DNA from 4 places in the Streptomyces sp. NPDC059564 genome. Region 3 is predicted to be linked to each of the others. Evidence: riboswitches for the same ligand, from Rfam matches in the RefSeq annotation. Region 3 holds a riboswitch; each other region holds the start of a gene.
What was found. Region 3 has a riboswitch for cobalamin ahead of metE (5-methyltetrahydropteroyltriglutamate--homocysteine S-methyltransferase). Riboswitches for the same ligand answer to the same signal wherever they lie in the genome.
Positions count from the first base shown of each region.

Region 1: linked by a shared signal. The riboswitch ahead of ACFV0Q_RS22060 (ABC transporter substrate-binding protein) and the one ahead of metE (5-methyltetrahydropteroyltriglutamate--homocysteine S-methyltransferase) in region 3 are both predicted to bind cobalamin.
Region 2: linked by a shared signal. The riboswitch ahead of ACFV0Q_RS17310 (ribonucleoside-diphosphate reductase subunit alpha) and the one ahead of metE (5-methyltetrahydropteroyltriglutamate--homocysteine S-methyltransferase) in region 3 are both predicted to bind cobalamin.
Region 4: linked by a shared signal. The riboswitch ahead of ACFV0Q_RS36465 (energy-coupling factor ABC transporter permease) and the one ahead of metE (5-methyltetrahydropteroyltriglutamate--homocysteine S-methyltransferase) in region 3 are both predicted to bind cobalamin.

Region 1 covers NZ_JBHWBP010000131.1:14,319-18,228, forward strand. The annotation lists gene ACFV0Q_RS22045 (DUF5954 family protein) at 1-11, shown strand, start outside; gene ACFV0Q_RS22050 (ankyrin repeat domain-containing protein) at 114-851, shown strand; tRNA gene ACFV0Q_RS22055 (tRNA-Trp) at 906-982, shown strand; cobalamin riboswitch at 1,090-1,229, shown strand; gene ACFV0Q_RS22060 (ABC transporter substrate-binding protein) at 1,265-2,248, shown strand; gene ACFV0Q_RS22065 (FecCD family ABC transporter permease) at 2,245-3,288, shown strand; gene ACFV0Q_RS22070 (ABC transporter ATP-binding protein) at 3,285-3,910, shown strand, end outside.
Region 2 covers NZ_JBHWBP010000087.1:6,975-10,884, reverse strand. The annotation lists gene ACFV0Q_RS17310 (ribonucleoside-diphosphate reductase subunit alpha) at 1-1,318, opposite strand, end outside; cobalamin riboswitch at 1,462-1,595, opposite strand; gene ACFV0Q_RS17305 (GNAT family N-acetyltransferase) at 1,655-2,149, opposite strand; gene ACFV0Q_RS17300 (CstA-like transporter-associated (seleno)protein) at 2,241-2,438, opposite strand; gene ACFV0Q_RS17295 (carbon starvation CstA family protein) at 2,435-3,910, opposite strand, start outside.
Region 3 covers NZ_JBHWBP010000064.1:9,501-13,410, forward strand. The annotation lists gene aceB (malate synthase A) at 1-1,189, shown strand, start outside; gene ACFV0Q_RS14390 (3-hydroxybutyryl-CoA dehydrogenase) at 1,186-2,067, shown strand; cobalamin riboswitch at 2,217-2,442, shown strand; gene metE (5-methyltetrahydropteroyltriglutamate--homocysteine S-methyltransferase) at 2,614-3,910, shown strand, end outside.
Region 4 covers NZ_JBHWBP010000401.1:1,951-5,860, reverse strand. The annotation lists gene ACFV0Q_RS36485 (SsgA family sporulation/cell division regulator) at 1-23, shown strand, start outside; gene ACFV0Q_RS36480 (hypothetical protein) at 99-635, shown strand; gene ACFV0Q_RS36475 (flavodoxin family protein) at 654-1,370, opposite strand; gene ACFV0Q_RS36470 (methylglyoxal synthase) at 1,466-2,383, opposite strand; cobalamin riboswitch at 2,516-2,719, shown strand; gene ACFV0Q_RS36465 (energy-coupling factor ABC transporter permease) at 2,749-3,447, shown strand; gene ACFV0Q_RS36460 (energy-coupling factor ABC transporter substrate-binding protein) at 3,453-3,806, shown strand; gene cbiQ (cobalt ECF transporter T component CbiQ) at 3,810-3,910, shown strand, end outside.

The DNA.
Region 1 (3,910 bases), on a different contig from region 3:
CCGAGGACTGACCCGCCGAGCCCGTCGGCACCGGTCACCCGCCGACCCGGCGGCTACGCTCAGTCCCCGACGCCGGCCGGGAGGCGCGGCGTACCCGCAGGAGAGGACGGGCCGTGCTGCGACTGGAATCGGACGACCCCCTGGCCGCGGCCGTCACCGCGGCGATCCGGGGCGGCGACCTCGCGGCATTGCGCCGGCTCCTGGAAGACCATCCCGGGCTCGCCGGCGCCCGCGTCGTCAAGCGCGGCGCGGCGGCGGGGGAGCGCAGCCTGCTGCACCTCGCCACCGACTGGCCGGGGCACTGCCCGCACACCGCCGAGGTGATCGCCCTCCTGGTGGCGGCCGGAGCCGACCCGGCGGCCCGCTTCGTCGGCGCGCACGAGGAGACCCCGCTGCACTGGGCCGCCAGCAACGACGACGTGACGGCCCTCGACGCCCTCGTCGCGGCGGGCGCCGACATCGAGGCCACCGGCGGGCTGATCGGCGCCGGCACCCCGCTCGCCGACGCCCGCGCCTTCGGCCAGTGGCGCGCCGCCCGCCGCCTCCTGGGGCACGGTGCCCGCCCCGATCTCCACGACGCCGCCACCCTCGGCCTGCTCGACCGCGTCACGGCCCTCCTCGACGCGGAGCCGGCCGAACCGGAGGAGGTGGACTGGGCGTTCTGGAACGCCTGCCACGGCGGCCAACTGTCCACGGCCCAGTACCTGTTGTCTCAAGGCGCGGACATCGACTGGATCGGCCACGCCGCCCAGACACCCCTGGACATGGCGTTGACCAGCGAGAACACCCAACTGATCGGCTGGCTCCGGGCCTGCGGCGCCCACACCCGGGCCGAAATCCACACCACTTGACCCCGGAATTCGGTGGATCTTCGCGGCGCGCCGTGCCATGGTTGGTCCCACCGAAGGGGTGTAGCTCAGCTGGCCAGAGCAACGGTCTCCAAAACCGTAGGTCGCAGGTTCGACTCCTGCCGCCCCTGCCATCGGAAAACAGCCAGAGGCCCGTGCCCGCGCGCAAACCGCCGCCGACACGGGCCTCCGGTGCGTCCGGATCCGGCCGGGGGGCTGGAGTTCCGGGCAAAAGGCCGCATCTGGCACACTTGGCCGGGTTGTCCCGGGCGGCGCAGGACAGGAAACCGGTGCGAATCCGGTGCGGTCCCGCCACTGTGACCGGTGATCCCGCCCGCGGGATCCCGGAAGTCAGACACTGACGCGCCGCCTCTTCACTTCGACCGGGGACGAGGATCCCCCGGAGAGGCCTCCCCATGTCGCGTTCCCGCGCAGCCCTGCGCTCCTTCGCCGCCCTCGCGTTCCTGATCCCGCTCGCCGCCTGCGGCGGACCCGGCCGGCCCGCCGCCTCCGAAGCGAAAGCCGCGCCCGGGTTCCCGTACACCCTCACCAACTGCGGTGTCAGCAGCACCTACCAGGCGCCGCCGCAGCGGGCCGTCACCATGAACCAGCACGCCACCGAGATCATGCTCGCCCTCGGACTCCAGGACCGGATCGCGGGCACGGCCTACCTCGACGACTCCGTGCTGCCCGCCTACCGGCCCGCCTACGACAAGATCAAGGTGCTGGCCGAGGAGTACCCCTCCAAGGAGGTCCTCCTCGGCGCCGACCCCGACTTCGTGTACGGCGGCTACGCCAGCGCCTTCGACAAGGCGCAGGGCCGCGACCGCGAAGGACTGGCGAAGTCCGGCATCAACTCCCGCCTGAGCGTGGAGTACTGCACCCAGGGCCCCGTCGGCCTCGCCCAGCTGAAGACCGAGATCACCGAAGTCGCCCGGACCTTCGGCGTGCCCGAACGCGGCGCCGCCCTCATCGAGGACGAGCAGCGCCGCGTCGACGCCGTCACCGCACGGGTGAAGGACAAGCCCAGGCCCTCCGTCTTCGTCTACGACTCGGGCGAGGACTCCGCCTTCACCTCGGGAGGCGACGGCATAGGCAACGAGATCGTCTCCCGCGCCGGGGGGACGAACGTCTTCGCCGACCTCAAGGACACCTTCGGCGACGTGTCGTGGGAGAAGGTCATCGAGCGCAAGCCCGAGGTCGTCCTCATCTACGACTACGGCGGCACCACCGTCGAGTCCAAGAAGCGGCGCCTGTTGAACGACCCGGCGCTGGCGCAGGTTCCCGCGATCAGGAACCAGCGGTTCGTCGTACTGCCGCTGTCATCCGCCGTCCTCGGCGTGCGGGTCGCCGACGCCGCCGAGTCCCTGGGCCGCCAGCTGCACCCCGACGCCGCGTGAAGCGGCGCCGGACCACCGCCGTCCTCGTCCTGCTCGCCGTCCTGCTCGCCGCGTCGGGGGTGGCGGGGCTCGCCCTGGGGCCCGTACGGATCGGCCCCGGCAAGGTCCTCGACCTCCTGCTCGCCGGGCCGGGGGCGGGCGGCGGGGCCTTCGCCTCCATCGTGTGGGACGTCCGCATGCCCCGGGTGCTCCTCGGGATGGTCGTCGGCGCCGGACTCGCCGTCGCGGGCGCCGTGCTCCAGGCCCTCGTGCGCAACCAGCTGGCCGATCCCTTCCTGCTGGGCGCCTCCTCGGGCGCCTCGGCGGGCGCCGTGCTCGTCCTCGTCTTCGGGACCGCCGCGGGCGCGGGCGCCGCCGGGTTCGCGACCGGGGCCGGGGTGCCGCTCGCCGCGTTCGCCGGTTCCATGGCCGCGCTCGTCGCCGTCTACGCGATGGCCCGGCGCGGCGGCACCATGACCACCGGCCGGCTGATCCTGGCCGGAGTCGCGGTGCAGTACGTCCTGTCCGCCCTGACCAGCCTGGTCCTCGTCCTGTCCGCGCGCCCCGACCAGATCCGCTCCGTGCTCTTCTGGACCCTGGGCGGGCTCGGCGGCGCCCGCTGGGACGAACTCGCCCTGCCCGCCGCCGCGCTGCTCGTCGGCACCGGCGTGCTCGTCACCCTGGCCCGGCCGCTCGACCTGCTGCTCGCGGGGGAGGAGGGCGCGCACACCCTCGGGCTGGACACCGGCCGCTTCCGGGCCGCCGTCTTCGTCCTCACCTCCCTCGTCATCGGGGTACTGGTGGCCTACAGCGGGGCGATCGGCTTCGTCGGGCTGATGGTTCCGCACGCCGCCCGCATGGTGGTCGGCGCCGGACACCGGGCGCTGCTGCCCGTCGCCGCGCTGGGCGGGGCCGTGTTCCTGACCCTGGCCGACCTGGTCGCCCGTACGGCCGCGGCGCCCGAGGAGATACCCGTCGGCGTGGTCACCGCGCTGGTGGGCGGACCGTTCTTCCTGTGGATGCTGCGCAGGTCCACCCGAACCGAAGGAGTGGCCGGATGACGGCCGGGAGTCCGGTGGAACTCGCCGTGGAGGCCGTGCGTTACGAGATCGACGGGCAGCCGCTGCTGCACGGAGTCGACCTCACCGCCCGGCCCGGCGAGACGGTGGGTGTGGTCGGCCCGAACGGCAGCGGCAAGACCACGCTGCTGCGCTGCGTCTACGGCACCCTCCGGCCCACCTCCGGACGGGTGCTGCTCGACGGGACCGACGCGGGCTCGCTGAGCGTGAAGGGGCGCGCCCGGCGGGTGGCGGCGGTCCCGCAGGACGCGGCCGGCACCCTCGGGCTGACGGTCCGCGAGGTCGTCGCCATGGGGCGCAGCCCGCACAAGCGGTTCTGGGAACAGGACGGCCCGGACGACGCCCAGCGCGTCGACGCGGCCCTGGAGACCGTCGGCGCGGCCGCCTTCGCCGCACGCCGCTTCGACGAACTCTCCGGCGGCGAACGCCAGCGCGCCCTCGTCGCCCGCGCCCTCGTCCAGGAACCGGGCCTGCTCGCCCTGGACGAGCCGACGAACCACCTCGACATCCGCTTCCAGCTGGAGATCCTGGGCCTGGTGCGCCGGCTTCCGGCCACCAGCCTGCTGGTCCTGCACGACCTCAACCTGGCGGCGACCTTCTGCGA
Region 2 (3,910 bases), on a different contig from region 3:
TGCACAGGTTGGAGGAGTGGACGACCGTGCCCGGCTCGGCGGTCTGGTTCGCCGTGCGGTTGGAGGCGTCCTTGAAGGTCATCCAGCCCTGGCCGGTCTGCGCGAGGGTGCGCATCATCCGGCCGTACAGGTCGCGGGCGGGCATCGTCTTGCGGGCCAGGCCGGCCTCTTCGGCCTTGCGGTAGGCGGCGTCGAAGTCGTCGCCCCACAGGTCGACCAGCTCGGGGACGTCGGCCGGGGAGAACAGCGACCAGTCGGCGTCGGCGTTCACGCGGCGCATGAACTCGTCCGGCACCCAGTGGGCGAGGTTCAGGTTGTGCGTACGGCGCTGGTCCTCACCGGTGTTGTCGCGGAGCTCCAGGAACTCCTCGATGTCCGCGTGCCAGGTCTCCAGGTAGACGGCGGCGGCGCCCTTGCGGCGGCCGCCCTGGTTCACGGCGGCGACGGAGGCGTCGAGGGTCTTCAGGAACGGCACGATGCCGTTGGAGTGGCCGTTGGTGCCGCGGATCAGCGAACCGCGGGCGCGGATGCGGGAGTACGACAGGCCGATGCCGCCGGCGTGCTTGGAGAGGCGCGCGACCTGGTGATAGCGGTCGTAGATCGAGTCCAGCTCGTCCAGCGGGGAGTCCAGCAGGTAGCAGGAGGACATCTGCGGGTGGCGGGTGCCGGAGTTGAAGAGCGTGGGGGAGGACGGCAGGTAGTCCAGGCGGCTCATCAGCCGGTAGAGGGAGGCGACTTCCTCGACGGCCTGGACGGACTCGTTCTCGGCGAGGCCGCAGGCCACGCGCAGCATGAAGTACTGCGGGGTCTCGATCACCTGGCGGGTGATGGGGTGGCGCAGCAGGTAGCGGCTGTGCAGGGTGCGCAGGCCGAAGAAGCCGAAGCGGTCGTCCGCGCCCTCGGCGAGCGCGTGCTCGACCAGGGAGTCGAGCCGGGCGGCGTGGAGGGCCACGAACTCGGCGGTGCGGTCGGCGATCAGGCCCTCGCGGTGGCCCACGGCGACGGATTCGGCGAAGGAGGTCGACCCCTGGCCCGCGGCCTCGTCGGCCACGGCCAGCGTGAGCAGGCGGGCGGCGAGGCGGGAGTACGCCGGGTCCTCCGAGATCAGGCCCGCGGCGGCCTCGGTGGCCAGCCCCCGCAGCTCGGCCTCGTCCGCGACGGAGCTGCGGCCGCGCAGGGCGGCGGCGGCGACCCGGCCCGGGTCGGTGTCGGCGAGGTCGGCCGTCAGCTCGGTGAGGGTCCGCAGCAGCGCGGCCCCGGGGCCTTCGGCTGCGGGCTGGTCGGACTCGGCGCGCGGTGCGGCAGGCGCGATGGTCACGGGGGGAGCTCTCCCTCGCTCGGCCCGGTCATCGGCGGGGCGGGGCGCGGGCGGGCGCATGCGGGCGTGGCGGGAAGGCGCACCACCGCATGGCGTCCACCGGCCCAACCGCGAGGCCCGGACGAATCGGCACCCGGTTCGGTCGAGCCGGGCGCGCTGTCGGCAGGTCCTCGGACTTGCGGAGCACGAATGGGTGCACTTCACACCGTTGCGGGACAGTTCCGGATTCGCACCGGATTCCCCTGCGACGACAGCAGCCATGAGCATACATGTGGGGGCGGCCCGATGCGGTAGCCCCCACATGTAGTGTCGGCGCGCCCTTCGCTCAGCGTGGTGTCACAGCTCCAGTCGGTATGTGAGGAGGGTCAGCGCGGGGATCGGGGACCAGTCCAGCTCCGGCGTACGGACGAAGCCGAGGCGCCCGTAGAGGCGTTGGGCGCCCTCCATGGCGGGCTGGGTCGACAGCACCAGCGCCGTGACCTCCAGGGCCCGGGCACGGTCGACGCAGGCGCGTACGAGGGCCTCGCCGACCCCCTTGCCGCGCGCGGCGGAGGTCACGGCCAGCATCCGGAACTCGGCCTCGCCGGGTCCCGCGATGTCGGCGAGCCGGCTGCCGGGTGCGGCGAACGTCACTCCGCCGAGCAGCTCTTCGTCCTGTGCCGCGACGAGCACCTCGCCGTCGCCGGCCCGGCCCGCGACGTCCCGCAGGACGTTCAGGTAGTGGTCGTCCTCGTTCAGGTCGAGCAGTCCGTCCCCGGTGTAGGCCTGCCCGGTGATCTCGCCCAGCTCGTCGTATTCGGCGGGCACGGCCGCCCGGATCTCGAAGTCCATGGCTCCGAGTGTGCACGGGCGCCCGCGCGAAGGGCCGCCGGGTTCCCTCGGAGGGGAGCCCGGCGGCCCGGTGTCCTGCGCGGTGCGGGGTTCAGCAGCAGCGGAAGCCCTCGCGGGGGTCCGCTTCGCGGGCGTCCGTGCGGGCCCGCTCGAAGGCGCGCCGGGTCAGGACCTCGGCGTCCGGGTCGTGCGAGCGGGCGTGGGCGACGTAGCGCTCGTACGCGGCCTCGCCCGAGAACTCCCGTACGTAGAACCGCGCCTTCGCCAGCGCCCCGCGGACGCCGCTCACCTGACGGGTTCCGGGACCCGGCCGCCGCCGCTGTCGAGGCCGGCCGCCGCGAGCTCGGCCTTCTCCTCGGCGGTGGCGACCAGCCCGGCCGGGGCGACGATCTTCGACTCGGTCCACGGCACCTCGGACAGCCGCACCGAGCCCGGGTCGGCGACGGCCTTGAGACAGGTCCGGGCCGCGTCCGCGAGCACGATCAGGATCAGCACCGCGAAGAGCGCGGACAGGACGCCGTCGACCGTGGCGTTGGTGACCACGGTGTGCATCTCGTCCATGTTCTTGGCGGGCGGCAGCACCTTCCCCGCGTCGATGCCGCTCTGGTACTTGTCGCGCTGCGCGAAGAACCCGACCTTCACGTCCTCAGAGAAGATCTTCTGGTAGCTCGCGGTGAGCGTGACGGCCACGTCCCAGGCCAGCGGGACGCCCGTGATCCAGGCCCACTTGAGCCGCCCGGACTTCACCAGCAGCGTGGTGCAGACGGCCAGGGCCACCGCCGCGAGCAGCTGGTTCGCGATCCCGAACAGCGGGAAGAGCTGGTTGATGCCGCCCAGCGGGTCCTTGACGCCGACCCACAGGAAGTACCCCCAGCCGCCGACCACGATCGCGCTCGCCAGCCACACGCCCGGCTTCCAGCTGATGTCCTTGAAGGACTTGTGCACGTTGCCGAGGGTGTCCTGGAGCATGAAGCGGCCCACGCGGGTGCCCGCGTCGACCGTGGTCAGGATGAAGAGCGCCTCGAACATGATGGCGAAGTGGTACCAGAAGGCCTTCATCCCGGCCCCGCCGATGACGGAGGAGAAGATGTCCGACATTCCGAGTGCGAAGGTCGGCGCGCCACCCGTACGGGACAGCAGGCTGGTCTCCTCCACGTCCTTCGCGGCCTGCGCGAGGGCCTCGGGGCTGATGGCGAAGCCGAGGTGGGTGACGGCCTCGGAGGCGGTCTGGACGGTGGCGCCGACGACGCCGGCGGGGGAGTTGACCGCGAAGAAGAGGCCGGGCTCGATGATGCACGCGGCGATCACGGCCATGATGGCGACGAAGGACTCGGTGAGCATCGCGCCGTAGCCGATGACCTGGACCTGCGTCTCCTTCTGGATCATCTTCGGGGTGGTGCCGGAGGCGACCAGCGAGTGGAAGCCGGACAGCGCCCCGCACGCGATGGTGATGAAGACGAAGGGGAACATCGAGCCGGCGAAGACCGGGCCGTCGCCCCGGGCGGCGAAGTCGGTGACCGCGGGCATCCGCAGCGTCGGCATCGCGATGACCACGCCGACCGCCATCAGGGCGATGGTGCCGACCTTCATGAAGGTGGACAGGTAGTCGCGCGGCGCGAGCAGCAGCCACACGGGCAGCACCGAGGCGATGAACCCGTACGCGACCATCCAGACGACCAGGGTCTCCTTCTCCAGGGTGAACACGTCCGCCCAGGAGGACTCGGCGACCCAGCCGCCCGCGACGATGGCGAGGAGCAGCAG
Region 3 (3,910 bases):
CGATGCCGTCGAACGCCGCATCGACTTCACCGCCCCCGGCGGCAAGGAGTACCGCCTCGGCGAACACCTCGCGACCATCATGGTCCGCCCGCGCGGCTGGCACCTCACCGAGGAGCACCTGGAGGCCGACGGCCGGCCCCTGTCCGCCTCCCTCGTGGACTTCGGCCTCTATTTCTTCCACTGCGCGCAGCGGCAGATCGACGCCGGGTACGGCCCGTACTTCTACCTCCCCAAGCTGGAGAACCGCTACGAGGCCCGCCTCTGGAACGACGTCTTCCTGCTCGCGCAGGAGCTGCTGGACATCCCGCGGGGCACCGTCCGCGCGACCGTCCTGATCGAGACGATCACGGCTGCCTTCGAGATGGAGGAGATCCTCCACGAGCTGCGCGAACACAGTGCCGGGCTGAACGCGGGCCGCTGGGACTACCTCTTCAGCCTCATCAAGACCTTCGGCCACCGCACCGACTTCCGGCTGCCCGACCGCGCCAAGGTCACCATGACCGCCCCGTTCATGCGGGCCTACACCGAACTCCTCGTCCGCACCTGCCACCGGCGCGGCGCCCACGCCATCGGCGGCATGGCCGCCCACGTCCCCGGCAAGGACGCGGAGGCCAACGAGGCGGCCCTCGCCAAGGTCCGCCTCGACAAGGAGCGCGAGGCCGAGGACGGCTACGACGGCTCCTGGGTGGCCCACCCCGGCCTGGTCCCCGTCTGCCGCGAGGTCTTCGACGGGGTGCTGGGGGACAGCCCGCACCAGATCGACCGGGCGCGCGAGGACGTCGAGGTCACGGCCGCCGACCTGCTGTCCGTCCGCCGGATCGGCTCGCCCCCGTCACAGGAGGGAGTCCGCTCCAACATCGCCGTGGCCCTGCGCTACTTCGACGCCTGGCTGCGCGGCAGCGGCGCCGTCGCCCTGTACGGGCTGATGGAGGACGCGGCGACCGCCGAGATCGCCCGCGTCCAGATCTGGCAGTGGCTCCGCCACGGATACGTGGACCGGGACACGGTCACGGCGCTCCTCGACGCCGAATGCGCCGCCCTGGCGGCCGAGGATCCGCGGGCCCTGGCCACCGAAGCCCGGGAGGTCTTCGTGAACACCGCGCTCGCCGCGCAACCGCCCGGCTTCTTCACGCCCGAGGCCTACACCCGTCACCTCGTACGCCGTGCCGAAGCGCGGGTGCACGCGTGAGCGCCCCCGCGAACCGGCGCGTCCAGCGCGTCGGCGTCGTCGGCGGCGGGCAGATGGGCGCCGGCATCGCCGAGGTCTGCGCCCGCGCCGGACTCGACACCGTCGTCGCCGAGGCCGACGCCACCGCCGCCCTGGCCGCCCGCGAACGCGTCGCCGTATCCCTCGAACGCGCCGTCCAGCGCGGCAAGCTCGACCGGATCTCCGCCGAGGACGCCCTGGCCCGGCTCGTGTTCACCGGGGACCTGGAGGACCTCGCCGACCGGCAGCTGGTCATCGAGGCCGTCACCGAGAACCCCGACGCGAAGGCGGAGGTCTTCACCCGCCTCGACAAGACCGTGGAGGACCCGGAGGCGATCCTCGCCACCAACACCTCCGCTATCCCGGTCATGCGGCTCGGCATGGCCACCCGCCGCGCCGACCGGGTCGTGGGACTGCACTTCTTCAACCCGGTCCCCGTCCTGCCGCTGGTGGAGGTCGTCTCCTCCCTCCACACCTCGGCCGACACCCTGGCCACCGTCGAGGCCTTCGCCCAGGGCGCCCTCGGCAAGACCACGGTCCGCTCCCAGGACCGGGCGGGCTTCGTCGTCAACGCGCTGCTGATCCCCTATCTCCTCTCGGCCATCCGCATGGCCGAATCGGGGTTCGCCAGCCCCGCCGACGTCGACGCCGGCATGGAACTGGGCTGCGCCCACCCCATGGGGCCGCTCAAACTCGCCGACCTGATCGGACTGGACACCGTCGAGGCCATCGCCCAGTCCCTCTACGAGGAGTTCAAGGAACCCCTGTACGCCCCGCCCCCGGTGCTCCGGCGGATGGTGCAGGCAGGTCTCCTCGGCCGCAAGAGCGGCCGCGGGTTCCACACGTACGGCCGCGGCTGAGGGGCCCCGGCACGTCTCCGGGCAGAGGGTGCGCCGGAGACGCGGAGAGCGGCGTGGGCGGGGCGAGTGGTGTCGCCGCGGCCCGCGCCGCGTCTCGTTTCCGCGTCCGGAACGTGGACAGCTGTGTTCATCCTCCGGTGCGGCGGCCTAGGGTGGCCCACGCAGCTGGTTCGCCCCGTCCGCCAGACGGGATGCGTCGTAAGAGGGAACCCGGTGGGAATCCGGGACTGCCCCGCAGCGGTGAGCGGGAACGACCGCCGTCATACGCACTGGGACCGGAACCGGTCCTGGGAAGCGACGGCCAGTAGGTGCCCGCCGGGAGACCGGCAGGCGTGCCCGCGAGTCCGAAGACCTGCCCGTTGCCCGTGCGCGATCGACCGCGCACGGTTTCCCGGTGACCTCGTGGGCGGGTTGGCGTGCACCTCGGACGGATCCTCCCGTCGCGTACCAGCCGTACGCGAAAGGCGGCGGTCCGCCCGTTCCGGCACCCCTCGCGCCCTCGGCCCCCACCGGGTCCATGGAGACACACTCGCGAAGGAGAGTTCCGTGACCACCGAGTCCGCAGCCGCGGCAGTACGGGCCACCGTGTACGGCTACCCCCGCCAGGGCCAGAACCGCGAACTGAAGAAGGCCGTCGAGGGCTACTGGAAGGGCCGCGTCAGCGCCGAAGCCCTCCGGGACACCGCCCGCGACCTGCGCCGCACCCACTGGGCCCAGCTCGCCGAGGCCGGCATCACCGAAGTCCCGACCGGCGACTTCTCGTACTACGACCATGTCCTGGACACCACCGTCATGGTCGGCGCGATCCCCGCCCGCCACCGGACGGCCGTCGCCGCGGACCCCCTCGACGGGTACTTCGCGATGGCGCGCGGCACCCAGGACGCGGCCCCGCTGGAGATGACCAAGTGGTTCGACACGAACTACCACTTCCTCGTCCCCGAACTGGGCCCCGACACCGTCTTCACGGCCGATTCCGCCCAGCAGGTCGCCGAACTGAAGGAGGCCCTGGCACTCGGCCACACCGCCCGCCCGGTCCTCGTCGGCCCGGTGACCTACCTGCTCCTCGCCAAGCCCGCCCCCGCCGCGGCGGCCGGGTTCGAGCCGCTGACCCTGCTCGACCGGCTGCTGCCCGTCTACGCCGAGGTCCTCGCGGACCTGCGCGCCGCGGGCGCCGAGTGGGTACAGCTCGACGAGCCCGCCCTCGTCCAGGACCGCACCCCGGCCGAACTGAACGTGGCCGCCCGCACCTACCGGGAGCTCGGCGCCCTGACGGAGCGCCCCAAGCTGCTCGTCGCCTCCTACTTCGACCGGCTCGGCGAGGCCCTGCCCGTCCTGGCCAAGGCGCCCGTCGAGGGACTCGCCCTCGACTTCACCGACGCCGCGGCAGCCAACCTCCGCGACCTCGCCGCCGTCGGCGGCATCCCCGGCAAGCGCCTGGTCGCCGGCGTCGTGAACGGCCGCAACGTCTGGATCAACGACTACGAGAAGGCCCTCGCCACCCTCGGCACCCTGCTCGGCCTCGCCGGCCGGGTCGACGTCGCCGCCTCCTGCTCCCTGCTCCACGTACCGCTGGACGCCACCGCCGAACGCGACATCGACCCGCAGATCCGGCGCTGGCTGGCCTTCGCCCGGCAGAAGACCACCGAGATCACCACCCTCGCCCGGGGCCTGGCCCAGGGCACCGACGCGATCACCGCCGAACTCGCCGCCAACCGGGCCGATCTCGCCTCCCGCGCCACCTCCCCGATCACCCGGGACCCCGCCGTACGGGCCCGCGCCGCCGCGATCACCGAGGCCGACGGCCGCCGCTCGCGGCCCTACCCCGCGCGCGCCGCCGCCCAGC
Region 4 (3,910 bases), on a different contig from region 3:
TGAGCGCGCTGCTGGCGCACTGAGGGAACCGCCGGGGCCCGGGCGGTGTCTCCCACGGTGACAGCCAGTCCCCGTCTCACGAGAATCGGGGGGACGCCATGCGTCACCCGCACCGCCTGCGCCGCCGCCGGACCGTGGCCCTGGCCACGGGTGCCCTGCTCACCGCCGGGCTCGCGCTCTCGGCACCGGCTTCGGCCGCCGCGTCCGCAGCACCCACCACGCCGTCCGTCCGCACCCAGACCCCGCTCGTCGTGAACGCCCGCTGGGGCGGTCACTGCACGTACGACCGGATCGTCATCGACCTGCAGGGCTCCGTCCCGCCGGTCACCGTCACACCCGTCTCCGAGCTGGTCTACGACGGCTCCGGCAAGCCCGTGCCGCTGCCCGGGACGTACTTCCTGGAGATCCGCCTGCACCCCGCCGCCGCGCACAACGACGCGGGCCAGAACGTCTACCAGGGCCCCAAGCTCCAGACGATCAACCTCAGCAAGCTCAAGGGCATCGCCATGACGGGCGACTTCGAGGGGTACGTGACCTTCGGCGCCGCCTTCGACACCCGGCCGTCCTTCACCACCAGCGTCCTCCACTCGCCCGAGCGGTACGTGGTGGACGTCGCCCACCCGAACACCTGCTGAACCCGCCCCCGTACCCGCTCAGCGGTGTTCGGGGTTGGGGAAGTCGAAGCGGCAGCCGGCGTCCCACAGGGAGCGCTGGTTGCCGTGGGCGGGGATGCCGCCGGCGCGTTTGAGGAGGGCGGCGAGGTGCATCAGGTTCCAGGACATGAAGGCCGTGTTGCGGTTGGTGAAGTCGTTCTCGGGGCCGCCGGATCCCGGGTCCAGGTACGAGGGGCCGGGCCCGGCCTCGCCGATCCAGCCCGCGTCGGCCTGCGGCGGGATCGCGTAGCCGAGGTGCTGGAGGCTGTAGAGGACGTTCATGGCGCAGTGTTTGACGCCGTCCTCGTTGCCGGTGATCAGGGCCCCGCCGACGCGCCCGTAGTAGGCGTACTGGCCCTGCTCGTTCAGGATCGAGGAGCAGGCGTAGAGCCGCTCGATGACCTGCTTCATCACCGAGCTGTTGTCGCCGAGCCAGATCGGGCCGCAGAGCACGAGGATGTCGGCGTCCATGATCTGGCTGTAGAGGACCGGCCACTGGTCGCTCTCCCAGCCGTGCTCGGTCATGTCGGGCCAGACGCCGGTGGCGATGTCGTGGTCGACGGCCCGGATCAGTGAGGTCCGGGCGCCGGCCGCCTCCATGACGGCGCGGCTCTTGGCGATCAGGCCCTCGGTGTTGCTGGTCTCGGGCGAGCGCTTCAGGGTGCAGTTGACGTAGACGGCGGAGAGGTCCGGGTAGGTGAGGGAGTCGGCGGTCACGGAGCCCAGCCTTCCCGGGGGACGCGGGGGCCGCCAGCGGGCCGCGCCCGTCCGGGCCACTCCGCACCCCCGACCCCCGGTCCCCGCGGCCGCCGCTACAGGCTCTCGATCATCGCGTCCGCGCTCGCGGCGTTCAGCGCCAGCCGTACGTCGGCCAGCGTGACGAGCCGGATCAGGGCGCGGACGTCGTCGCCGTGCGGGTGGGAGGCGAGCGGGTCGTAGAAGAAGACCAGCATGTCGATCTCGCCCTGGGTGACGAGCGCGCCGATCTGCTGGTCGCCGCCGAGCGGGCCGCTGCGCAGCGGGGTGACGTCCAGGCCGATCATGCGGTTGATCAGCGTGCCGGTGGTGCCGGTGCCGTAGAGGCGATACGGCTTGAGGTCGGCGGCCCGGCGCTCGGCCCAGGCGAGCAGGTCCGCCTTGCGGGCGTCGTGGGCGACCAGGGCGATGCCGCGGGTGCGGTCGGGGCGGTGGCCGGCGCCGGTCAGCCAGGCGGGGTCGGCCAGCGGGAAGAGGTACACGGCGGCGGCGCGCAGTTCCTCGCGGCTGACGGCGCCGTCGCCGTCCGCGTCGATCCGGTCGAAGGCGAGGGCGTCGGTGCCCGCGGAGAGGCCCGTCGCGCCGAAGAGGCGCTCGTACTCGGCGCGGTCGATGCGGCCGTCCCCGTCCCGGTCGAGGGCGTCGGCGAGGGCGTCGAGGGCACGCAGGGTGGAGGCGCGGAAGGTGCGGTCTCCGTCGAAGGCGTCGCGGGCGGCGGCCGCGACGAACTCCTGCTCGCTGACGCGGCCGCCGCGGTCGGTGTCGGCGGCGGTCTGGAGCTGGGTCCAGAGTTCGTTGTAGGCGTCGAAGAGGGCGGTGCGGCGGCGGGTGTCACCGGGTTCGGTGAGCTGCTCGCCGAGCCGGCCGGCGTAGGCGATGAGGTCCTCGCGGCCGAGCTGGCCGTCGCCGTCGAGATCGTAGGTGCGGAACAGCGCGGCGATGCGGGGCAGCCAGTCTTCGGTGGTCACGGCCATGCGGAACTCCCTTTTCGGGCGGGGCGGTTGGTGCAGATGGTAGCGGCGTGAACACGTTGGGTGACAGCCAAGCGGAATCCGGCCACCCGATCGGCGGGATTGGGGCGGGTTGTGACCGGTCCGTGCGGCCGACTAGGGTCAGCTGGCCTTGGCGTTCGGGAAACCGGTGGAAAACCGGTGCGGCCCTCGCCACTGTGATCGGGAAGTCCGGCTCCACTCCTGTACGTACGCGGGAAGCCACTGGGCCCGCGCGGGAGACCGCACGGCCCCGGGAAGGCGGAGTCAGGGCATCAGTACCCGTGAGCCAGGAGACCGGCCGGGGCGCGTCGTCCATCCACGAGGTGCTGGAGAGGTCTCCCACAACCATGCATATAGCCGAGGGGTTCCTGCCCCCCTTGCACGCGGTCGCCTGGGGCGCCGCGTCCGCCCCGTTCGTCGTCCACGGCGTCCGCGCCCTCACCCGCGAGGTGAAGGCGAACCCGGAGAGCACGCTGCTGCTCGGGGCGTCGGGTGCGTTCACGTTCGTCCTGTCCGCACTCAAGATCCCGTCGGTGACGGGCAGTTGCTCGCACCCGACCGGAACCGGGCTCGGGGCCATCCTGTTCCGGCCGCCGATCATGGCGGTGCTCGGCACGATCACCCTGCTCTTCCAGGCGCTGCTGCTCGCGCACGGTGGGCTCACCACCCTCGGCGCGAACGTCTTCTCGATGGCCATCGCCGGCCCCTGGGCGGGCTACGGCGTGTACCGGCTGCTGCGGAAGTCGGGTGCGCCGCTGATGGTGACGGTCTTCTGCGGGGCCTTCGTCGCCGACCTCGTCACCTACTGCGTCACCTCCGTCCAGCTGGCGCTGGCCTTCCCGGATCCGGGCAGCGGATTCCCGGGCGCGCTGGAGAAGTTCGCGGGCATCTTCGCCCTGACCCAGATCCCGCTCGCGGTGAGCGAGGGCCTGCTGACCGTCCTCGTGATGCGGCTGCTGATGCAGTCCAGCAAGTCGGACCTGGTCCGGCTCGGGGTCGCGAAGCTGACCGGCAGCGCGAAGGCGAAGCAGGAGGCGGCCCTCTGATGGCGATGTCCCGGAACGCGAAGATCAACACCCTGCTGCTGCTCGTGGTGGCGGCGCTGGCCGTGCTCCCGCTCGCGCTGGGGCTCGGCGACGGTAAGGAGGAGCCGTTCACGGGCGCGGACGCGCAGGCCGAGTCGGCCATCACGGAACTGAAGCCGGACTACGAGCCCTGGTTCTCGCCGCTGTACGAACCCCCGTCCGGGGAGGTCGAGTCGGCACTGTTCGCCCTCCAGGCCGCCCTGGGCGCGGGCCTGCTCGCGTACTACTTCGGCGTCCGCAAGGGGCGCCGCCAGGGCCTGGCCCAGGCGGCGGCCGCGAGCCCCGACGCGTCGCCCGTCCCCGCCCCGCCGGAGGCGTAGGCGGTGTTGCCGATCGACGTGGCGGCGCACGCGAGCCGGTGGCGGGGGCGGCATCCGCTGGAGAAGGCGCTCCTGGGGCTCGGACTGACGGTCGCCGCCGTGTG